2 regions of the Streptomyces sp. NBC_00104 genome follow, and region 2 is predicted to be linked to the other one. Evidence: riboswitches for the same ligand, from Rfam matches in the RefSeq annotation. Region 2 holds a riboswitch; the other holds the start of a gene.

What was found. Region 2 has a riboswitch for cyclic di-AMP ahead of OG272_RS07240 (C40 family peptidase). Riboswitches for the same ligand answer to the same signal wherever they lie in the genome.
Region 1: another riboswitch for cyclic di-AMP. It lies ahead of OG272_RS36200 (M23 family metallopeptidase); the one in region 2 lies ahead of OG272_RS07240 (C40 family peptidase).

The regions. Positions count from the first base shown of each region.
Region 1 covers NZ_CP108215.1:8,258,265-8,270,169, forward strand. The annotation lists gene OG272_RS36185 (DNA topoisomerase IV subunit A) at 1-659, opposite strand, end outside; gene OG272_RS36190 (pitrilysin family protein) at 981-2,375, shown strand; gene OG272_RS36195 (pitrilysin family protein) at 2,372-3,760, shown strand; cyclic di-AMP (ydaO/yuaA leader) riboswitch at 3,964-4,135, shown strand; gene OG272_RS36200 (M23 family metallopeptidase) at 4,149-4,937, shown strand; gene OG272_RS36205 (GntR family transcriptional regulator) at 5,128-5,832, shown strand; gene OG272_RS36210 (HPr family phosphocarrier protein) at 6,002-6,283, opposite strand; gene OG272_RS36215 (GNAT family N-acetyltransferase) at 6,474-9,302, shown strand; gene OG272_RS36220 (DUF5998 family protein) at 9,467-10,054, shown strand; gene OG272_RS36225 (alkaline phosphatase family protein) at 10,054-11,241, shown strand; gene OG272_RS36230 (thymidine kinase) at 11,348-11,905, shown strand, end outside.
Region 2 covers NZ_CP108215.1:1,686,909-1,698,813, reverse strand. The annotation lists gene OG272_RS07290 (alpha/beta fold hydrolase) at 1-40, opposite strand, end outside; gene OG272_RS07285 (LuxR C-terminal-related transcriptional regulator) at 150-2,366, shown strand; gene bioD (dethiobiotin synthase) at 2,448-3,173, opposite strand; gene OG272_RS07275 (adenosylmethionine--8-amino-7-oxononanoate transaminase) at 3,188-4,477, opposite strand; gene bioB (biotin synthase BioB) at 4,470-5,714, opposite strand; gene OG272_RS07265 (8-amino-7-oxononanoate synthase) at 5,914-7,044, shown strand; gene OG272_RS07260 (DUF397 domain-containing protein) at 7,102-7,326, opposite strand; gene OG272_RS07255 (helix-turn-helix transcriptional regulator) at 7,336-8,196, opposite strand; gene OG272_RS07250 (ATP-binding protein) at 8,444-8,902, shown strand; partial or broken gene OG272_RS07245 (DUF6328 family protein) at 8,959-9,236, opposite strand; gene OG272_RS07240 (C40 family peptidase) at 9,314-9,787, opposite strand; cyclic di-AMP (ydaO/yuaA leader) riboswitch at 9,791-10,002, opposite strand; gene OG272_RS07235 (hypothetical protein) at 10,334-10,651, opposite strand; gene OG272_RS07230 (ATP-dependent Clp protease proteolytic subunit) at 10,659-11,300, opposite strand; gene OG272_RS07225 (hypothetical protein) at 11,442-11,837, opposite strand.

The DNA.
Region 1 (11,905 bases), 6.6 Mb from region 2:
AGCGTGTCCAGGTCGGCGTTCGGATACCTGATGAGGTGGCGGGCGGCCGCGATGACCTCGCCCAGGTTGTGCGGCGGCATGTTGGTGGCCATGCCGACGGCGATGCCGGACGCGCCGTTGACCAGCAGGTTCGGGAAGGCGGCGGGCAGCGCCACCGGCTCCTGCTCCTGGCCGTCGTAGTTCGGGGAGAAGTCGACCGTGTTCTCTTCGATCGACTCCGTCATCAGGCTCGTCGCGTCGGCCATCCGGCACTCGGTGTACCGCATGGCGGCCGGCGGGTCGTCGTTGCCCAGCGAGCCGAAGTTGCCGTGGCCGTCGACCAGGGGGAGCCGCATGGAGAAGGGCTGGGCGAGGCGCACCAGGGCGTCGTAGATCGACGAGTCGCCGTGCGGGTGCAACTTACCCATGACCTCGCCGACGACGCGGGCGCACTTCACATAGCCGCGGTCGGGGCGCAGGCCCATCTCGTTCATCTGGTAGACGATCCGGCGGTGCACCGGCTTCAGGCCGTCACGGGCGTCGGGCAGGGCTCGGGAGTAGATGACCGAGTACGCGTACTCCAGGAAGGAGCCCTGCATCTCGTCCACGACGTCGATGTCGAGGATCTTCTCCTCGAACGCGTCGTCGGGCGGCGGGGTCTTCGTGCTGCGGCGGGCCATCGCTGCCGGCTCCTTGCTGAGACGTGAACGGACTCTGACGCGGACCATTGTGGACTGCCGCACCGACAACGCGGACACGACCCGGCTCCGACCACTGGATACGGGGTTCCGAGCCACCGCGTCAACAGCGTGCGCCGACCTTAACCGTGACCGCCGACCGCAAGCCCCCGTCTCGCTCTCGGCGTACGACCCCCGGGAACTTCTCCAGGGGTCCGCACGCTTGCATACAGTGGCAGGACCGGCAGGAGAACAGCGGTTTCCGCGACGATTCCACGACGGATCCCGCGACCACAGCACAGCGATCGAAGGGACGTACCGCCCATGGGTCACACGGCCACAGCCGAGGCCGGCTCCGAAGGCCTGACAGTGAAGGAGCACCGCCTGGACAACGGCCTGCGCGTGGTGCTCTCCGAGGACCACCTGACCCCGGTCGCCGCGGTGTGCCTCTGGTACGACGTCGGTTCGCGCCACGAGGTCGAGGGCCGTACGGGCCTCGCCCACCTCTTCGAGCACCTGATGTTCCAGGGCTCGGGCCAGGTCAAGGACAACGGCCACTTCGAGCTGGTCCAGGGCGCGGGCGGTTCGCTGAACGGCACCACCAGCTGGGAGCGCACCAACTACTTCGAGACCATGCCCACCCATCAGCTGGAGCTCGCGCTGTGGCTGGAGGCCGACCGCATGGGCAGCCTGCTGCTCGCGCTCGACCAGAAGAACCTGGACAACCAGCGGGCCGTCGTCCAGAACGAGCGCCGGCAGCGGTACGACAACGTGCCCTACGGCACCGCCTTCGAGAAGATCTTCCGTCTGGCCCACCCCGAGGGCCATCCCTACCGGCACACGCCGATCGGCTCGATGGACGACCTGGAGGCGGCCAGCCTGGAGGACGCCCAGCAGTTCTTCAGGACGTACTACGCGCCCAACAACGCCGTCCTGTCGATCGTCGGCGACATCGACCCGGACCGGACACTCGCGTGGGTGGAGAAGTACTTCGGCTCCATCCCCTCCTACGACGGCAAGCCCGAGCCCCGCGACGGCGCGCTGCCCGACATCATGGGCGAGCAGCTGCGCGAGGTGATCGAGGAGAACGTGCCCGCGCGCGCGTTGATGGCCGCCTACCGGCTGCCGGAGGACGGCACGCGCGCGTGCGACGCGGCCGACCTGGCGCTCACGATCCTCGGCGGTGGCGAGTCCTCCCGCCTGTACAACCGGCTCGTACGCCGTGACCGCACAGCCGTGACGGCCGGGTTCGGCCTGCTGCGGCTGGCCGGCGCGCCCTCCATGGCCTGGCTGGACGTGAAGACCTCCGGCGACGTCGAGGTGCCCGTCATCGAGGCCGCCGTCGACGAGGAGCTCGCCCGGTTCGCCGCGGAGGGCCCCACGGCCGAGGAGATGGAGCGGGCCCAGGCCCAGTTGGAGCGTGAGTGGCTGGACCGGCTCGGCACGGTCTCGGGCCGCGCCGACGAACTGTGCCGCTTCGCGGTCCTGTTCGGCGACCCGAAGCTCGCCCTCACCGCCGTCGACCGCGTTCTCGAGGTGACGGCCGACGAGGTCCAGGAGATCGCCAAGGCGCGGCTGAGGCCCGACAACCGCGCGGTGCTCGTCTACGAGCCCGTGGCCGGCGAAGAGGGCGACGAAGGGGAAGCCGCCGAGGCGGAGGCCGCCGAACCCACCGACCAGACCGACGAGACCGACAAGAACGAGGAGTCGGCGAAGTGACCGAGCTCGCGACCATGGACTTCCACCCGCAGCCCCAGGCCGGCGAGGCCAGGCCCTGGGCGTTCCCGGCGCCCGAGCGCGGCACCCTGGACAACGGCCTGACCGTGCTGCGCTGTCACCGCCCCGGCCAGCAGGTCGTCGCCGTAGAGGTCCTGCTCGACGCGCCGCTGGACGCCGAGCCGGCCGGTCTCGACGGCGTCGCCACCATCATGACCAGGGCCTTCTCGGAGGGCACCGACAAGCACACGGCCGAGGAGTTCGCCGCCGAGCTGGAGCGCTGCGGCGCCACCCTCGACTCGCACGCCGACCACCCCGGCGTCCGCCTGTCCCTCGAAGTGCCCGTGTCGCGGCTGGAGAAGGCGCTCGGCCTGCTGGCCGACGCCCTGCGGGCACCCGCGTTCGAGGACAGCGAGATCGAGCGGCTGGTGGCCAACCGGCTCGACGAGATCCCGCACGAGACCGCCAACCCGGGCCGCCGGGCCGCCAAGGAGCTCTCCAGGCAGCTGTTCCCCGCCACGTCCCGTATGTCGCGGCCCCGCCAGGGCACCGAGGAGACCGTCGAGGGCATCGACTCCGCGGCCGTACGCGCCTTCTACGAGCGGCACGTGCGCCCCGCGACGGCCACCGCCGTGGTCGTCGGCGACCTCACCGGAGTCGACCTCGACGCGCTGCTCGGCGACACCCTGGGCGCCTGGACCGGTTCCCCGGCCAAGCCGCGCCCCGTGCCGTCGGTGAGCGCCGACGACACCGGGCGGGTGATCATCGTGGACCGCCCCGGCTCCGTGCAGACCCAGTTGCTCATCGGCCGGGTCGGCGCCGACCGGCACGACCGTGTGTGGCCGGCCCAGGTGCTCGGCACCTACTGCCTCGGCGGCACCCTCACCTCCCGCCTGGACCGCGTCCTGCGCGAGGAGAAGGGCTACACCTACGGGGTGCGCGCGTTCGGCCAGGTGCTGCGCTCCGCGCCGGACGGCTCGGGCACGGCGATGCTCGCCATCAGCGGCTCCGTCGACACACCGAACACCGGACCGGCGCTCGACGACCTGTGGACGGTGCTGCGCACGCTCGCCGCCGAGGGCCTGACCGACGCCGAGCGCGATGTCGCCGTGCAGAACCTCGTCGGGGTCGCCCCGCTCAAGTTCGAGACGGCCGCGGCCGTGGCGAGCACGCTGGCCGACCAGGTCGAGCAGTACCTGCCGGACGACTACCAGTCGACGCTGTACCGCCAACTCGCCGCCACGGGCACCGTGGAGGCCACCGCGGCCGCCGTGAGCGCCTTCCCGGTGGACCGTCTGGTGACCGTCCTCGTCGGTGACGCCGCGCAGATCGAGGCGCCGGTCAGGGCCCTCGACATCGGCGAAGTCACCGTCGTACCGGCCGAGTAGAACCGGGACAGAAGGACACACGTCCGTGGGGCCCTGGTGACTGAAGAGTCACCAGGGCCCGCGTTTGTCCGTATTGATGGCGGAGGTTGTGTGTCTGACCTGTGGCGTACTTAACAAATCCTGTGATCCGTTTGTTATTTCGAAGACGGCCCGCTTAGCGTCGGTCCGGCTGTTCGTCAGAAGTTCGCCGCAGCCGCGGCACCGGACAGTCATCGCCGAGTCCCCATGGCGCGAGCCAGGGGAGCCGGGGACCCACCGAAGTCCCTGGGGTGAATCGGGTGCCCTTCGCGGAGCGTCGCGAAACGAGGGGCAGCCGTAGGAGACCTTCCTGCTCCGAACCCGTCAGCTAACCCGGTAGGCGAGAAGGAAGGAAAGGACCAGCCACTTCATGGCGTTCACCCGCGCCCCCGGGAAGCACCGGCGTCCCGGCCGTGTGAAGCGCACGACCACGAGGAACGTGGGCGTCGCCGCTCTCACCACCACCGGTGTCATCGGCACCCTGGCCGCTCCCGCGCTCGCCGCGGAGGAGCCCGCCGTCGAGCAGACCGGCCTGAACCAGATCATCGTCCTCGGCGACACGGTCGCCGAGCAGGTCGACGCCCAGGCCTTGGCCCAGCAGCAGGCCGCCGAGGTCGCCGCCGTCAAGAAGAAGGCGCAGGAGGAGGCCCGGAAGGCCGCCGCCGAGAAGGCCGAGCAGGAACGTGCCGCCGCCAAGGAGCGCGAAGAGATCAAGGCCCGTGCCGCCCGCGCGGCCGAGCGCGAGCGCCTCAACACCTATGTCGCCCCGATCAGCGGCTCGTACATCTCCACCGGCTACAAGGCCGGCGGCGCCGTCTGGTCCTCCGGCAGCCACACCGGCGTCGACTTCCACGCCGCGTCCGGCACCGCCGTCCACGCGGTGGGTTCCGGCACCGTCGTCGAGGCGGGCTGGGGTGGCGCGTACGGCAACAACATCGTCATCAAGATGACCGACGGCACGTACACGCAGTACGGCCACCTGTCGTCCATCGGCGTCTCCGTCGGCCAGACGGTCACCCCCGGCCAGCAGATAGGCCTCTCCGGGGCGACCGGCAACGTCACCGGCGCGCATCTGCACTTCGAGGCCCGGACGACGGCCGAGTACGGCTCGGACATCGACCCCGCCGCGTACCTGCGTTCGCACGGCGTGAACGTCTGACGCACCACTCGACGCTTCCCAGGAGGCCCCGGCTCACCGAGCCGGGGCTTTCCGCGTTGTGACGTACCTCCTGTCCAAAAAATATCCCTGGATTCCGGTCCGCCATCGGAAATTCCGGCTCGCTGCAATAGAGTCGCTGGAACACACGTCAATCATCGACGTTTCACGGGGATTAAGGCGGAGGTCGGTCATGCGTATTCCGGCGCACTCGGTATGCACGGCGATCCGTGATGACATCGTCGCGGGTGTCTACGAGCGCGGCAGCCGTCTCACCGAGGAACTGCTCGCCCGCCGGTACGGCGTCAGCCGGGTCCCCGTGCGCGAGGCGCTGCGCACGCTGGAGGCCGAGGGCTTCGTGGTGACCCGTCGGCACGCGGGCGCGTGCGTCGCCGAGCCGACGGAGCAGGAGGCCGCCGACCTGCTGGAGATGCGCATGCTGCTGGAGCCACTGGGCGCCGCCCGCGCCGCGCAGCGCCGCACGGAAGCACACCTGAAGGTGCTGCGCGGCCTGGTCAGACTGGGCCAGGAGCGGGCCAGGAGGGGGAACAGCGAGGATCTGCGCTCCCTGGGCGGCTGGTTCCACGAGACGCTCGCACAGGCGTCCGGCAGCCCCGCGCTGACCTCGACGCTCGCCCAGCTGCGGCACAAGATCGCCTGGATGTACGCCATCGAGGCGCCGGCCAACCCCGTGGAGTCCTGGGCGGAGCACGGCGGCATCGTGGACGCGGTCGCGCGCGGCGACAGCGACCGGGCCCGGACGATCACGTCCCTGCACACCGAGCGCGCCACCGCCGCACACCGGCTCCGATTTCCGTCCGGGGCCGGCGGGACGGAACGCCCCGACCGTGTGAGGACTTCGCAACACCCCGTAAACACGCCGAGTCTGCGGCATTAACACAGGAGCCGTATACAAAGAGGGAAGAATTCCGAAGGGCATTTTTCCTGCTGCCCGCAGAACGGAAAAGGACGAAAAGGCGAAGGGCCCGCCCGATAAATCGGACGAGCCCTTCGGTGTGTCTGCGGGTGGCCTTTCAGGCCTTTTCCGCTTTATTCGGCCGGGTCGCTCAGACCGTCTCGGGGAGTTCTTCGAGTCCCTCGGCCACGAGCTTCGCCAGACGGTCGAGCGCGATGTCCGCGCCCTCGGCCTCGGAAGCGAGCACGATCTCCTCGCCGCCCTGGGCGCCGAGGCCCAGCACCGCCAGCATGGAGGCCGCGTTGACGGGGTTGCCGTCGGCCTTGGCGATCGTCACGGGGATACCGGAGGCCGTGGTGGCCCGGACGAAGATGGATGCGGGTCGGGCGTGGAGGCCCTCGGCCCAGCCGACGTTGACGCGGCGCTCAGCCATGTGATGCTGCCCTTCAGGTGTCTCGGGTACTTCAGAGAGGTCTAGACCAGGTTGTCTAGACCAGTTTCCCATATGGCGCGGCGTACCGGAACGAGCCCACGGCCTGACCACGAACCGGCTTCCGCGCGTCTGTTGCGCTTCCCCAGACTGCCCCGCGCCGTTGTCGTACGCGAGCCGTACTCTGGGGCCCATGCAGACCTCGTCGGACCGGCACGAGTACCCCGCCCACTGGGAGGCCGACGTGGTGCTGCGCGACGGCGGCACCGCACGCATCAGGCCCATCACCGTTGATGACGCCGAGCGTCTCGTCAGCTTCTACGAGCAGGTCTCGGACGAGTCGAAGTACTACCGCTTCTTCGCGCCCTACCCTCGCCTGTCCGCCAAGGACGTCCACCGCTTCACGCACCACGACTTCGTGGACCGGGTGGGGCTCGCCGCCACCGTCGGCGGCGAGTTCATCGCCACGGTACGCTACGACCGCATCGGCGCCGACGGAACGCCCGCGTCCGCCCCCGCCGACGAGGCCGAGGTCGCCTTCCTCGTCCAGGACGCCCACCAGGGTCGCGGCGTCGCCTCCGCCCTCCTCGAACACATCGCCGCCGTCGCCCGCGAGCGCGACATCAGACGCTTCGCCGCCGAGGTGCTCCCCGCCAACTCCAAGATGATCAAAGTGTTCACCGACGCCGGGTACCAGCAGAAGCGCAGCTTCGAGGACGGCGTCGTCCGCCTGGAGTTCGACCTGGAGCCCACCGACCGCTCCCTCGCCGTCCAGCGCGCCCGCGAGCAGCGAGCCGAGGCCAGGTCCGTACAGCGGCTGCTGGCCCCCGGCTCGGTCGCCGTCATCGGCGCCGGGCGCACGCCGGGCGGAGTGGGCCGCAGCGTGCTCGCCAATCTGCGGGACGCGGGCTTCACCGGGCGGCTGTACGCGGTGAACAAGGCCCTCGGGGAGGACGAGAAGGACATCGCCGGGGTGCCCGCGCACCGGTCCGTCACCGACATCGAGGGGCCTGTCGACCTCGCGGTCGTCGCCGTCCCGGCCGCGTACGTGCCCGAGGTCGTCGCCCAGTGCGGTGAACACGGCGTGCAGGGGCTCGTGGTCGTCTCCGCCGGGTACGCCGAGAGCGGCCCCGACGGGCGCGAGCGCCAGCGCGAACTGGTGCGCCAGGCGCGTACGTACGGCATGCGCATCATCGGGCCGAACGCCTTCGGGATCATCAACACCGCCCCCGGTGTACGGCTCAACGCCTCGCTCGCCCCCGAGGCCCCGCGCTCCGGGCGCATCGGGCTCTTCGCCCAGTCCGGCGCCATCGGCATCGCACTGCTGTCCCGGCTGCACCGGCGCGGGGGAGGGGTCACCGGCGTCACCGGCGTCTCCACCTTCGTGTCGTCCGGCAACCGCGCGGACGTGTCGGGGAACGACGTCCTCCAGTACTGGTACGAGGACCCGGACACCGATGTCGTCCTCATGTACCTGGAGTCCATCGGCAACCCGCGCAAGTTCACCCGCCTCGCCCGGCGCACGGCGGCGGTCAAGCCGCTCGTGGTGGTACAGGGGGCGCGACATGGTTCCGCACCCCTGGGGCATGCCGTGCGCGCCACCCGGCTGCCCCACACCACCGTCTCCGCACTGCTGCGGCAGGCCGGGGTGATCCGGGTCGACACGATCACGGAACTCGTCGACGCGGGGTTGCTGCTGGCCCGGCAGCCCCTGCCAGCGGGGCCGCGGGTGGCGATTCTGGGGAACTCCGAGTCGTTGGGGCTGCTCACCTACGACGCGTGTCTCTCAGAGGGGTTGCGGCCGCTGCCCCCGCTGGATCTGACGACCGGGGCCTCGGCGCGGGACTTCTCCGGGGCCCTGTCGCGGGCGCTGGCCGACGACTCGTGCGACGCGGTCGTGGTCACGGCGATACCCGCGCTGGGGGAGACGTCACCCGGGGACGCGGCCCTGGCCGACGCACTGCGGTCCGCTGCCGCCGCGAATCCCTCAAAGCCGGTGCTGGTCGTGCACGTCGAGCTGGGTGGGCTCGCGGAGGCGTTGTCGGCCGCGGCGAGCACGGCACCACAGGCCGGTGACAGGGCGCCCGGCGCCGCGGGGGGTGCCCACCTTCCCCCACCCTCGGCCGCGCTTGAGCGGGGGGAAGCCGCCGCGGCCGAGGCGCACCTCATCCCCGCCTACCCCGCCGCCGAGCGGGCCGTTCGCGCACTCTCCGAAGCCGTGAACTACGCGCAGTGGCGGCGGGAGGCGGCCGACCCCGGGCGGGTGCCCGCGTACGAGGACATCGACGAGAAGGGGGCCGCCGAGCAGATCGACGCACTGCTGGCGCGGGGCGAGGGACTCACGCTCGACGCGGAGGAGACGGGCGCACTGCTCGCGCGGTACGGCATCCACCCGCGGCAGGCGCGACCCGCGCCCACGCCCGACGAGGCGGTGCGGGCGGCGGAGGCCATCGGCTACCCCGTCGCGCTCAAGACGACCGCCCCGCACCTGCGGCACCGGGCCGACCTGGGCGGCGTACGGCTCGACCTGGCGGACGAGGAGCAACTGCGGCGGGCGTACGCGGAGTTGACGGAGCTGTTCGGAGGGCCCGATGAGCTCCGTCCGGTCGTGCAGGGCATGGCCCCGCGCGGGGTCGACACGATCGTGCGGACGGTGGTGGACCCGGCGGCCGGGGCGGTGCTGTCGTTCGGGCTCGCCGGGCCCGCGTCGCAGCTGCTCGGGGACATGGCGCACCGCCTGATCCCGGCCACCGAGCGGGACGCGACCTCGCTGGTCCGGTCGATCCGGACCGCACCGCTCCTCTTCGGCTGGCGGGGTTCCGCCCCCGTCGACACGGAGGCGCTGGAGGAGCTGCTGCTGCGGGTCTCCCGACTGGTCGACGACCACCCCGAGGTCGTGGCGGTCTCCCTGGAGCCCGTCGTCGTCGCCCCGCACGGCCTGAGCGTCCTCGGCGCCACCGTCCGGCTCGCGCGCCCGCCCGCCCGCGACGACCTCGGCCCGAGGACGCTTCCGGTGTACTGAGGGCGACGCTGGCTGTGTACTGAGGTCGACGCTCGCGGTGTACCGGCGACGGCGCGCGGACCGCGTACGGACGGCGCACGGCCCCACGCATTGATCCGTCCACGACAGAACAGAGACGGCAGAGCGGTCCCTCGCAGTCAGTGCGCCACCGTAGGATGGACGTCATGGCCAAGACCAGTACGACGACCCAGGGGCTGCGTGCGGCGATCGAGCGCAGCGGCTACTACCCGGCCCTCGTGGCCGAGGCGGTGGAGGCCGCTGTCGGCGGCGAGGCCATCAAGTCGTACCTGGTCCACCAGGAGACGACGTTCGACGCGAACGAGGTGCGGCGGCACGTCACCGTCCTCGTCCTCACGGGCAACCGCTTCATCGTGAGCCACACCGACGAACAGGCCGCGGACACCACCTCGCCGACCCCGTACGCCACGACGTCGACCGAGTCGGTGAAGATCGGCCGGATCTCGTCGGTCGTGCTCAGCCGGGTCGTCGCCAACCCGGAGTCGTACGCACCGGGCACCCTGCCCCGCGAGATCGTCCTGACCATCGGCTGGGGCGCCGTCTCCCGCATCGACCTGGAGCCCGCCGCCTGCGGAGACCCCAACTGCGAGGCGGACCACGGGTACACGGGCAGCTCGACGGCGGACGACCTCAGCCTGCGCGTCAGCGAGGCCGGGGACGGCCCGGAGACCGTGCGCCAGGCCCTCGCCTTCGCGCAGTCCCTCTCCGAGGCGACCGCGGACCCCGCCCGCTGATGGCGCTGCCCACCTGGGACCACCCGGAACCGCTCGCCGTCGGCTCCGCCCCCGTCCCCGAGTACGGCTCCGGCTCGCTCGCCGACCTCCTGCCCACCCTCGCGGCGGGCATGGGCGTCCCCGGTACGACCGCGTCGATACCGGAGCTGACCGCGGCCGACCGGGCCTGCGTGTTCCTGATCGACGGCCTGGGCTGGGAGCAGCTGAAGGCGCACCCGGACGAGGCGCCCTACATGACGGCGCTGCTGGCGTCCTCACGCGGCGGCACCGGCCGCCCCCTCACCGCGGGCTACCCCGCCACCACCGCGACCTCGCTCGCCTCCGTGGGCACGGGCCTGCCCCCGGGCGCGCACGGGCTGCCCGGTTACACGGTCCGCAACCCGGAGACCGAGGAGCTGATGAACCAGCTCCGCTGGCAGCCGTGGACGTCACCGAAGGTGTGGCAGCCGTACCCCACGATCTTCCAGCTTGCCGACGCGGCGGGTGTGCGCACCGCCCAGGTCACCTCCCCGGCCTTCCAGAACACCCCTCTCACCCAGGTCGCCCTGAGCGGCGGCACCTTCCACGGCCGCCTCTCCGGCGAGGACCGCATGGACCTGGCCGCCGAGCAACTGGCGGCCGGGGACCGTGCGTTGATCTACACGTACTACTCCGAGCTGGACGGCGCCGGGCACCGCTTCGGCGTGGACTCCGACGCCTGGCGCGGCCAGCTCATGCACGTCGACCGACTGGTCCAGCGCCTGGCGGAGCAACTCCCGCCGCGCACCGCGCTGTACGTCACCGCCGACCACGGCATGATCGACATCCCGTTCGACGAGCAGCACCGCATCGACTTCGACGAGGACTGGGAGTTGCGCGCCGGGGTCGCCCTGCTGGGCGGTGAGGGCCGCGCCCGCCATGTGTACGCGGTGCGGGGCGCCGAGTCGGATGTCCTGACCTGCTGGCGCGAGGTGCTCGGCGAGCAGTTCTGGATCGCCTCGCGCGACGAGGCGATCGCGGCGGGCTGGTTCGGACCGCACGTCGACGAACGCGTGTACGCCCGCCTCGGCGACGTGGTCGCGGCCGCGCGCGACGACGTCCTGATCATCGCCTCCGAGCGGGAGCCCAAGGAGTCGGCGATGGTTGGCAACCACGGCTCGATGACCCCCGTGGAACAGCTGGTCCCGCTCCTCGAAGTACGCTCCTGAAGCCCTGCCCGCCTGCCCGCCTGCCCGCCTGCCCGCCTGCCCACCCGGTCGTCCCTCCGGCCCCGCCGCCCCCTCGCCCTCCTCACCGAAAGGTGCTCAACTCACCATGCCCGAGCTGGTGTTCTTCTCCGGAACCATGGACTGCGGGAAGTCGACGCTGGCCCTCCAGATAGAGCACAACCGCTCGGCACGCGGGCTCCAGGGCATGATCTTCACGCGTGACGACCGCGCGGGCGAGGGCAAGTTGTCGTCGCGGCTGGGCCTGGTCACCGACGCCGTGGAGGTCGAGGACGGCCAGGACCTCTACGCGTACCTCGTCGACCACCTCTCCCAGGGCCGCCGCGCGGACTACGTGATCGCCGACGAGGCCCAGTTCCTCGCCCCCGGGCAGATCGACCAACTCGCCCGCGTCGTGGACGACCTGGGCCTCGACGTCTACGCCTTCGGCATCACCACCGACTTCCGTTCCAAGCTCTTCCCCGGCTCCCAGCGCCTGGTCGAGCTGGCCGACCGCGTCGAGGTCCTGCAGGTGGAGGCCCTCTGCTGGTGCGGCGCCCGCGCCACCCACAACGCCCGCACGATAGGCGGCCAGATGGTCGTCGAGGGCGCCCAGGTCGTCGTCGGCGACGTCAACCAGCCCGACGACATCGGTTACGAGGTCCTC
Region 2 (11,905 bases):
TCCCGAGGGCCGTGGCGATACGGCGCATGCGGCGCTGCATGGTGCCTCCTGAAACGGGTGGGGTTCGTTCGGAGTGTCAGGGGGGTCTACGCGCGCCGCATCGGCGAAATCGCCGGTCTTTACTGGTCGGTTAACTCGCAAGTAACGTGATGGGTGTGGTGACTCCGGTGAACCCCCCACGACTTCCGCATCGCTCGCCACCGCCCCCCACGAACGTGTGGTCGAGCCCGGACGCAGCGTCGGCCGCCGTGCCCACGCTGTCCGAAGGCGTGCGCGTACGCCTGCTGCACGCCGCCCACAGCGACCCGCGGGCCGCCGCGGAACTCGCCGCCGCCCTGACCCCACGCCAGCTCACGGGACTCGACCCGCTCCCCGCCGAGCCCCTGTCGCTGGCCCCCGCCCTGCTGCGGACCCACCGCCGGGACGTACGGGCCCTGCCCGACGACACCCGGTTCCTGCTGCTCCTCGCCGCCGCCGACCAGCACCCGGTCCCGACCCACGCCTACGCGCGCGCCGTCACCTCGGCCCGGCTCGACACCCGCCCCCTCGACACGGCGGAGGCCGCGGGCCTCGCGCACGCCACGGCCCAGGGCATCGTCTTCCGGGACGCCTGGACCCGGATCGCCGTGTACGAGTCCGCGTCCATGGCCGACCGGCGCGAGGCCCATCGCCTCCTCGCCGCCGTCCTCAGCGGCGAGGGCGAGAGACCCGGCCGGTCCTGGCACCGGGCCGCCGCCGCCCTCGGCCCCAGCCGCCGCCTCGCCGCCGAACTGCGCCTGGCGGCACGGGTGGCACGTGCCATCGGCGACCCCACCCTGGCCTCCGCCCTCGCCGAACGCGCCGCCGGCCTCACCCCCGAACCGGCCGAACGCATGCCCCTGCTCGCCCAGGCGGCCGCCGAGGCCTGGCAGGCGGGCGACGGCGACCGCGCCCGCCGCCTCGTCGCCGCGACCGACGACGACGCCCTCGCCGGACTGCTCGCCCTACGCGCCGGAAACGCGGCCGAGGCCTTCGACGCCCTGCTCACCGCCAGCGTCCGGCACGTCGGCGACCACACCACGGACAGGGCTGCCCATCTGTTGGCACGAGCCACCGAGGCCGCCATCTACACCGGTGACCTGCGCCGCTGCCGGGAGGCCGCCGCCGTCGCCGACGGACTCGGCATCCTGCCGCCCAGCACCCTCGGCGCCCTCGCCGCGGCGTTCGAGGGACGGTACGACGACGCCCGGGACGTCCTCGAAGCCGCCGCCGGGCGCTGCGGCCCCGGTGGCGACCCCACCCAGCTGATCCACTCCGGGATCGCCGCCCTGCTCCTCGGCGACCACACCCGCGCTGTCACCGCCACCGCCCGCGCCGCCGCCTCCGCACGGGCCAGGGGTGAGACGGTGACCGTGCCGCAGGCCATGGAGTTCCGGGCCTACGCCGAGTTCTGGACCGGGCGCCCCAAGGCCGCCGAGGCCGCCGCCCTCGACGCCCTGCGCCAGGCGTACGCCACCGGACAGGACAACGGGGCCTGCCACCTCCAGGCAGCCCTCGCGATGTTCGCCGCCGTCACCGGCGACGAGCAGGTCTGCCGGGAGCGCGCCGAGTCCGCCCGCGCCTACGCCCTGGAACGCGGCCTCGGACTGCCCGCCGCCCTCGCCATGTTCGCCCTCGCCTTCCTCGACCTGAGCACCGGCCGGTACGCCGCCTCGGCCGCCCGCCTCCGCGCGCTCGCCGGCTTCGGTCCCGGGCACGGGCACCGGGCCATCCGGCACATCGCCACCCCGCACTACGTCGAGGCCGCCGTCCGCACAGGCGACACCCGGGTGGCCCGCGCCGCGCACGCCGACTACGACCGCTGGGCCCGCACCGTCCGCAGCGCCGACGACCTCGCCCTCAGCGCCCGCTGCCGCGCGCTGCTCGCCACCGGGGAGGAGGCGGTCGAGCACTACCGGGCGGCCCTCGACCTGCACGCCTCAGGCACCCGCGACTTCGAACGCGCCCGCACCGAACTGCTCTTCGGCAGCGCCCTGCGGCGCCTGCGCAACCGCACCGAGGCCCGCGACCGGCTCCACAGTGCCCTGGAGGCCTTCGACCACTTCGGCTCACCGCACTGCGCGGCCCAGGCCCGCGCCGAACTCCGCGCCCTCGGCGAGCGCGCCTCCACCGCCCCGGCCGCGGAGGCCCTCGCGACCCGGTTGACGGCCCAGCAGCTCATGATCGCCCGCATGGCCGCGGACGGCGCGACCAACCGGGAGATCGCCGCGAGGCTGCTCCTGAGCCCGCGCACGATCGACCACCATCTGCGGGGGGTGTTCTCCCGGTTGGGGATCAGGTCGAGGATCGAGTTGGTGAGGCTGCTGGGGGAGCAAACGGAGCCGTAGGGGTGCTGACTTGTGTCGACCGCGGATTCGTCGTGGCTGGTCGCGCAGTTCCCCGCGCCCCTTTCGGGGCGCGGCCCGGCCTCAGGACGCAGCGGCGCTCTGCCGTGCCGTGAACGCGGCGGCATCCCATACGCCACCCAGCCCCGGTGCCAGCCAGTCGGCGGCCCTCGCCCGGAAGTCGGCCGGTTCCCACCTCCCCGCCCCCGCGGGAACCGCCCCCAGCAGCGGTGCGTCGGCCACCACCGGCAGGTCCGCCAGGTTGCAACGGGACGCCAGATCGGGGGCCTTGGGCCAGCTGCCGATCACGACACCCGCCAACTCCACCTCACGCACCCGGAGTTCACGGGACGTCAGCTCGGTCGTGTTCAGCGTCCCCAGCCCCGCCGAGGCGACCAGCAGCACCGGCGCGCCGAGCAGCCGGGCCGTGTCCGCCAGCGTGCCGCCCGCCTCGTCGAAGCGGACGAGGAGCCCTCCCGCGCCCTCGACCAGCACCAGGTCGTGGTCGACGGCGAGTTTGGCCGCCGCCTCGGCCACGTCCTCCGGGTGCACCGGGGGCAGGCCGGAGCGTCGCGCGGCGGTCGCGGGAGCCAGCGGCTCGGGATAGCGGGCGAGTTCGCGGACGGTCACGGTGCCCGCGAGCCTGGCCACCTCGTCCGCGTCGCCGCGCTCGTCCGGCCGCAGACCCGTCTGCGCGGGCTTGAGCACGGCCACGGACCGGCCGGCCGCCACGGCCACCGCCGCGACGGCCGCCGTGGTGACCGTCTTGCCGACCTCCGTGCCCGTCCCCGTGATCACCAGGACCGTCATGTCACCTTCCTCCGTCATCCCGCCGTCGCCGCCGCGCACACCGCGCGCGCGATCCGTGCCACGTCCTCGTCGCCCGTGACGTACGGCGGCATCGTGTAGACGAGATCGCGGAAGGGACGCAGCCACACGCCCTCGCGAACGGCGGCCGCCGAGGCCGCCCGCATGTCCACCGGGCGGTCCAGCTGCACGACCCCGATCGCGCCGAGGACGCGTACGTCCCTCACCCCCGGCACCTCACGCGCCGGCGCCAACCCGTCCCGCAGCCCCGCCTCGATCCGCTTGACCTCCGCGAGCCAGTCCTGGCCGAGCAGCAGCTCGATCGAGGCACAGGCGACGGCCGCCGCCAGCGGGTTGCCCATGAAGGTGGGCCCATGGGCCAGCACCGGCACCTCGCCCCGTGAGATCCCGTCGGCCACCCGGGCGGTGCACAGCGCCGCCGCCATGGTCATATAACCGCCGGTCAGTGCCTTGCCGACACACATCACGTCCGGCGTCACCGCCGCGTGGTCCGCCGCGAACAACGCGCCCGTACGCCCGAACCCGGTCGCGATCTCGTCGAACACCAGCAGCACGTCGTGCGCGTCGCACGCCTCGCGCAGCACCCGCAGATACGCGGGGGAGTGGAACCGCATCCCGCCCGCGCCCTGCACCACGGGCTCCACGATCACGGCGGCCAGCTCGTCGGCGTGCCGCTCGATCGCCGAACGCAGCAGCTCCGCGTACGACTCCTCGTACGCGACCGGCGGCGCGTCCACGAACACCTGCCGGGGCAGGACGCCCTGCCACAGCTCGTGCATCCCGCCCTCCGGGTCGCACACCGACATCGGCTGCCAGGTGTCGCCGTGGTAGCCGCCGCGCCAGGTCAGCAGGCGCTGCTTGCCGGGGCGGCCGAGCGAACGCCAGTACTGCAGGCACATCTTGGCCGCGACCTCGACGGAGACCGACCCCGAGTCGGCGAGGAAGACATGCTCCAGGCCTTCGGGCGACATGTCGACAAGGTGCTTCGCCAGCCGCACGGCGGGCTCATGGGTGAGCCCGCCGAACATGACGTGGCTCATCCGGCCGAGCTGCTCGCGCGCCGCCTCGTTGAGCACCGGGTGGTTGTAGCCGTGGATGGCCGACCACCAGGACGACATGCCGTCCACCAGCTCACCCGAGCCGTTCGCGAGCTGCAGCCGGACCCCGCTCGCCGACTTCACGACGAGCGGTTCCTGCCGGCCCGGCATGGGCCCGTACGGATGCCACACGTGCCGCCGGTCGAGCTCCAACAGTTCGGGCACGGTCGGACGGGGCAGGTCAGGCATTGGGCGCGAGATCCGTTCCGGCGCCCCGACGGCGTACGGCCACCAGATCCGTTCGCGCCTCGCCCGCCGGGGTCTCGACGGCCGGGGCCTCGGCGGCGGAACCGCACACCCCGCCCCCCGCGTGCGACCCACAGCCCGCGCCCGCGTCCTCGTGCGACCCGCAGCCGCCACCCTCGTGCGACCCGCACCCGGCGCTCTCCCGGGACCCGCAGCCCCCGCCGGCGGACACGGTCGCCCGGTGCTCCGGCAGGGTCACCTGATCGGTGCCCTCGACCTCGAAGCCGGCGTCAGCGATCATCTCCAGGTCGGCCTTGCCGGCCTGGCCCTCGCTGGTGAGGTAGTCGCCGAGGAAGATCGAGTTGGCCAGGTTCAGGGCGAGCGGCTGCATCGTACGGAGATGGACCTCGCGGCCGCCCGCGATCCGCACCTCGCTGTCGGGGCAGACGAACCGCACCATCGCCAGGATCCGCAGACAGCGCTGCGGGGTGAGGTTCCACTCCTTGGCGAGGGGGGTGCCCTCGAACGGGATCAGGAAGTTGACCGGTACCGAGTCCGGGTCGAGTTCGCGCAGGGAGAAGACCACGTCGACCAGGTCCTCGTCGCTCTCGCCCATGCCCGCGATCAGGCCAGAGCAGGCCGACAGGCCCGCCGCGTGCGCCTTCTGGACGGTGTCGACGCGGTCGGCGTACGTGTGCGTCGTCGTGATCTCGCCGTACGTCGCCTCGGACGTGTTCAGGTTGTGGTTGTAGGCGTCCGCGCCCGCCTCGCGCAGGCGTTCGGCCTGGCCGTCGGAGAGCAGACCGAGGCAGGCGCACACCTCTACGCCCTCGTGTCGGTCCTTGATGGTCTTGATGGTGTCGGAGACCCGGTCCACGTCCCGGTCGGTCGGACCGCGCCCGGAGGCCACCAGGCAGACCCGCTTGGCGCCCCCGGCGAGCCCGGCCGCGGCGGCCTCGGAGGCCTCGTCGGGCTTGAGCCAGCTGTACTTGAGGATGCCGGCGGTCGAGCCGAGCCGCTGCGAGCAGTAGGAGCAGTCCTCGGGACACAGACCGGACTTGAGGTTGACCAGATAGTTCAGTTTCACCCGGCGCCCGAACCAGTGCCGGCGCACCTTCCCGGCCGCGGCCACCACGTCCAACAGCTCGTCGTCGGAGGTGCCGAGGACGGCGAGCGCCTCGGCACGGCTCAGCGGCTCGCGCCGGAGCCCCTTGTCCACCAGCGTGTTCAGCAGGTCCATGAGAGCCGATCCTGTCCTACGGGACCGCTCCCGGCCAAGGAGAGTTCGGACAACAGAGTGGGTTCGACGTGTGGGTATTGCCACATCGTGGGCGGCCGACCGTGCCATTAGTGTCTGTGCACTGCCTACAAATGCCCCCGCCGCGCCGTCCCACGACAGGCCGGCGCCGCGGGCTGCCCCCACCACCCCCGGAGGACCCATGGCGTTCGGCTGGATCGACGAGCAGGCGTCGGCACGCCGCCGGGCCGGGCTCGTACGCACCCTGCGCCCCCGCCCCGCCGACTCGCCGCTCCTCGACCTCGCGAGCAACGACTACCTCGGTCTGGCCCGGCACCCCGAGATCACCGAGGGGGCCGCCGAGGCCGCGCGCCGGTGGGGCGGCGGGGCCACCGGCTCCCGGCTGGTCACCGGCACCACCGAGCTGCACGGCGAGCTGGAGCGGGAACTGGCCGACTTCTGCGGCTTCGAGGCCGCCCTCGTCTTCTCCTCCGGCTACGCGGCCAACCTCGCCGCCGTCACCGCGCTCGCGCCGCACGGCTCCCTGATCGTCTCGGACGCGGGCAACCACGCCTCCCTCATCGACGGTTGCCGACTGGCCCGGGGCACCACCCAGGTCGTGGCCCACGCCGACCCCGACGCCGTCCGCAAGGCGCTGGGCACCGGGGGCCAGGGGGTTGCCGTCGCCGTCTCCGACACGGTGTTCTCCGTGGACGGTGACGCCGCCCCACTGGCCGGACTGGCCGCCGCCTGCCGGGAGTACGGCGCCGGGCTCGTCGTGGACGACGCGCACGGGCTCGGCGTCCTGGGTGACGGGGGCCGGGGCGCGCCGCACGCGGCGGGGCTCGCGGGCGACCCCGACGTGGTCGTGACGGTCACGCTGTCGAAGTCGCTGGGCAGCCAGGGCGGTGCCGTCCTCGGCCCGGCGCACGTCATCGACCACCTGGTCAACGCGGCCCGGACGTTCATCTTCGACACGGGTCTCGCCCCGGCCGCGACGGGTGCGGCGCTCGCCGCGCTCCGGCTGCTGCGCCGTGAGCCGGAGCGGGCCGCGCGGGCCCGCGAGGTGGCGAGGGAGCTGCACACACGGCTGACGGCGTCGGGCCATGAAGCGGTGCGGCCCGACGCCGCCGTAGTGTCCGTGCGCGCGCCGTCGCCGGAACAGGCGGTGCGGTGGGCGGCGGACTGCCGGGCGGCGGGTCTCGCCGTCGGCTGCTTCCGCCCACCGTCCGTGCCGGACGGCGTGTCGAGGCTGCGGCTGACCGCCCGCGCGGATCTCACGGAGGGGCAGATCGACCGAGCCGTGGGGATCATCGGCGATACGCGACCGTGAGTCGGCGTCCCGGCCGAGCGTCGCCGTAAGCGGAAGTGCGGGCGCTGTCGGTGGTGGTCACCGCAGCGTGGTGATGAATCCCTCCCAGACCTCGGGGTCGAACAGCAGGGCGGGCCCCGCCGTGTTCTTCGAGTCGCGTACGGCCACCAGTCCGGCCCAGCGGCCGGACCCGGGACGGGCCGTCTCCACGCAGTTGTTCATTCCCGTGCTGCGGCTGCTGCGCAGCCATCGCACTCCGCGCAGTTCGGTACTGGTGGTTACGTTCCGAGGCAGTGCGGACATGGTGCCTCCTTACGCGCCGGCGGCTAGCCCGGCGATGTAATCCAACGAGTCCTCGGGCGAAAGGGCGTGGATCTGAAGGGTGTTGAAGGCCTCGACATACGCCTTGAGGTCTTCTTTCCGTTCGAGATAGAGGCTACTCGTCAAGTGGTCGAGAACAACCACGTCCAGATCGGATGTGCTCCGAAATGAGAAAATTACGAAAGGACCCGTGACGCCGATGTGCGCCCCGGCAGTGAACGGCAGTACCTGCAGTCGCACTTGAGGAAGCCGCGCCGCCTCGACCAGACGGCCCAGCTGCCGGGCCATGATCTCGGGACCGCCCACCTCGCGCCGGAGAACGCCCTCGTCGAGCACGGCGCTCAGCTCCATCGGCGGGTTCCCGCGCAGCACCTCCTGCCGCGCGAGCCGTACTTCCACGAGCGCGTCGAGTTTGTCGTCTTCCAGCCCCTCCACCGCGGCCCGCGTCACCGCCCGCGCGTACTCGGGGATCTGCAGCAGCCCCGGCACCACCGAGGTCTCCAGCGTCCGCATCCCCCCGGCCTGCGACTCCAGACTGATGAAGTCCCGGTACGTCGGCGGCAGTACGCCCCGGTACGCATGCCACCAGTTGTGCCGCCCGCCGCCGTCCTCGGAGCCCGCCAACGCCAGGAGCAGCTCCCGTAACTCCGTGTCGTCGATTCCGTACGCGTCCAGCAGCTTGCGGACGTCCGCGGGCTTCACCCCGCTGGCGCCCGTCTCGATCCGGCTCACCTTGGACTGGTGCCAGCCCACGCGATGGGCCGCCTCGATACTGGTGAGCGCGGAACGGGTGCGCAGTACACGCAACTCGGCGCCGAGCTTGCGGCGGCGGACCGCCGGACCGTACTGCATGGGTTTCTCCTTCCGTCCGGCGCGCGAAGTCGGGGTGACGACAGAGGATGGACGAAGGCCCCACCCGAATACGGTCGGCCGTCGGATAGTTCACCGCTTCGAGCGACAGATATATGCATATCTTGGTGGATCGCCACCCGTGACAGCCCAGGTAGTGGCAGTCTGGCGCGAAGCACCAGTCCGGGACCGTAGTCGAACCATCCGCTCCCTGTCGGACACCGGTCCCGTGGGAAAGGGACGTCTCGCCATGGCAGATCACCTGGAAGCATCCGTCACTCTGCCGAGCGATCCCGCCTCGGTGTCCGCCGCCCGGAACTACGTCGCCAGTGTGCTCGCCGAATGGGGCCTGCCGGGCGACACGGACACCGCGGACACCGTGCGCCTGATCGTGTCCGAACTCGCCACCAACGCCGTCCAGCACACGCTCGGTCAGTCGCCCACCTTCACCGTGGACATGGCACTCGACCGGGACGAGCACCTGCGCATCGGCGTCACCGACAGTCATCCACGCTTTCCCAAACGGCTGCCGGCCGCCGTCCAGCAGGACAACGGCCGGGGCATGGTCATCATCCGCTGGCTGACCGCCGAGTGCGGCGGCAGGCTGAGCGTCAGACCCACACGGGAGGGCGGCAAGACGGTGGCGATCGAACTTCCTTGGACGGCCCCCGTGCAGCCGGTCGGGGCAGGCGGTCCGCAGGAGACCTGACAGGGCTCTCCACTGGCGACCGCGTCGTCCGTTCGGCAGAGTGCCACGTCCGGGGTTTCGGTGTTCTGCTGGAAGAGCGAGCGGGGCAGGGCGGCCGGGGCGGTGCAGAGCGCCGCCGCGAGGACCGCCGGCACCAGGGTGGTGACGTAGGTGGCGCGCTGGACGGAGTCCAGGTCCGGGAAGCGCGGAGTGAAGGCCGGCGTCGGCAGGAACGCGAAGAGGACCTCTCCCCCGGTCTGGGGGACCCGCAACTCCTGGAGCAGCTCGGAGAGTCGCGGTCGGCGCGTTCGAGGGGTGTCTCGTCGCGTGCGGGGCGGGTGCGTGCGTCGGCCACGGACGAGCGGGTAACCAGAAAGGCCCGTCGCACGCCCGTCGGGGGCGGCGGAGAGATCCGCCGCCCCCGACGGTGGGTCAGCGGACCCGGCCGTACCAGACGTTCTTCGTCCAGAGCTTCTGCAGCCGGACGACGTCACCCGTCTTCGGCGAGTGCCAGATCTTTCCCTTCCCCGCGTAGATACCGACGTGGTAGACGCTCGATCCCGAGTGGAAGAAGACGAGGTCTCCGAGCTTGCGGCTGCTCGCGGAGATGTGCTTCGTCTTGTTGTACTGCTGCTGAGCAGTACGGGGCAGCTTCTTGCCCGCCTTCTTGAACGAGTAGAGCGTCAGCCCTGAGCAGTCGAACCTGCCCGGGCCCGTGGCGCCGTACTTGTAAGGGGAGCCCTTCTTGGAAGCCGCGACCTTGAGTGCCTTCGACGCCACGGTGGCGGCCTCGGCGTCGGATGCGACGCCCGGTACCACGATGCTGCCGCTCACTGCGGCGATGGTGAGAGCCGAGGCCGTGCCGGCCCGGGTCAACAGCGACGGGACACGATTCAGCGCAGACATGCGCAACCCTTCGTCAGCCGCCTGTGAAGGATGACCTGTCGGATTCGGGCTGACAAAGTTGCCCGGCCGCTGACGCGGCTTCACCCCAAGGGCTGCTCGGCGCGGTCATGGCTTGACCGTTCCGGCGACCCGTCGTGCCTGGGTCCTCCACTCCTGCCGATGCACTCCTGTCGACCGGTCATCCGGGCGGCGGCAGGACTCGGCGTCCACCCGGATCGCCCCGCCGCTGCGGCGGGGGCTTGTCGTCAGGAAGGGATCTTGACGCACGAACGTCCGAAAATCCCAACGGAACCATGGATTTGTGGTCTTACTCACCACTCACCCGTTCGGGTGGACAGAATGATTTCGGCTGTTGTGTCCACGTGTTCGAGGAGGTCCGCACCAGCACCGGAACAGTGCATTCCGACCGCGTAGCGGGCGCGTTGTGCAACTTCACAGGTCCTCACGACGTATGGGCCGATGGGTCGATCGCGGTAGGCCGTCCGGAGGGCGCGAAGCCCGGGCCGGACGCCCCGTCAGTAGTACGGAGAGCGGCCCGGGATCGGTTCAGGCGGGCCAGTCCTCCGGCTCCGGGGGTAGCGCCACCAGGCCCGTCCGCCGCTTTCCGTCGAGGACCCGCAGGGCGCGCGCGAGCGTCGGGGCGTGCACCTCGTTCTCCCCGCGCCTGTGCATCAGTTCGAGCGCGTCGCGCAGAGCGGTCGCCTTGGCGACGAGCGCCTGCGCCGCACGCAACCCGCGGTACGTGTCGCCCGGGCGCGCCGGATTGATCCGGCCGACCAGGTCGACCACGTCCAGGTAACGGTCGATCAGCTCCGCCTCGGCGCGCGTGAGCGCGGGCAGCGGCGGCAGTTCGGGTGGGAGCATCGGTGGCTCACCTCGCGCCGGGGAGCGTGGGCGAGGTCCTGCGGCTCGGGATCACCCGGTCCGCCAGGCCGTACTCCACCGCCGCCTCGGCGTCGAGGAACTTGTCCCGCTCGATGTCGGCACTGATCCGCTCGGGGCTCTGGCCCGTGTGCCGGACGAGCATCTCCTCCAGCTTCCGGCGGTTGCGCATCAGCTCCTCGGCCCGGATCGCCAGATCGCTCGCCTGTCCCTCGATCCGGTCGGCCACCGCCGGTTGGTGGATCAGTACGCGTGCCCCCGGCAGCATGAACCGCTTGCCCGGTGTGCCCGCCGCCAGCAGCACCGCGGCGGCCGACCCCGCCTGTCCCAGACAGATGGTCTCCACGTCACAGGTGACGAACCGGATCGTGTCGTAGAGCGCTGTCATCGCGCTGAACGAGCCGCCCGGCGAGTTGATGTACAGCGAGATGTCGCGGTCCGGCGACTGGTACTCGAGGTGCATGAACTGCGCCATCACGTCGTTCGCCGACGTGTCGTCGATCTGCGTCCCGAGGAACACGATCCGTTCTTCCAGCAACTTCGAGTACGGATCCATCGTTCGGTGACCCGCACTGGTGCGCTCGGTGAACTCGGGCAGCACATGACGGGCCGAGGGTCGGTTCGCGGGCATGGGGCGCGCCTCCTCTGATCGATTTCTGTACAGAATGTACAGGACGTACGAGGCGATGAGGAGGGGAGTCGAAGGAAGAGGAAAAGGACGGAGCCCCGGACCGAGGTGGTCCGGGGCTCCGAGGAGTGCGGGGCGGGGAACTCAGTTGATGGCCACGGGGGCGGGTCTGCCCGAGAAGGTGATCGGGGGCCAGCCCTTCGAGACCGCGATCGCGGACAGGGCGCTCGCGATCTCGGCGGGCGTGACGACATTCTCCGCTGGTGGCGTGTCGCCGTTCCATCCGGAGATCTCCAACGTGAACCCGATCTTCAGGTAGTAGTAGGCATCCTCGTCCTCCACGCTCAGACTGGAATTCCCCGAGAACTCGGTGCCGGGCGGGAACTCCACCGCTGCCGCCTCGCTCTCGGCGCTCGCGCCCACCGCGGTGCTCGCGCCCACCGTCGAAGCCGCCTGCGCCGTCCCGCCCGACGCGAGTACCGCCCCCGCCGCCGCCGATCCCGAGTACCCGAGCAGCGAACGCCTGGAAAAGCTGGACATGGATCCCCCTCTGTTCGGTTGTCATGGACGCCTCCTGCGGGAGGGCCAGCCCGATCGTACGAACGGAG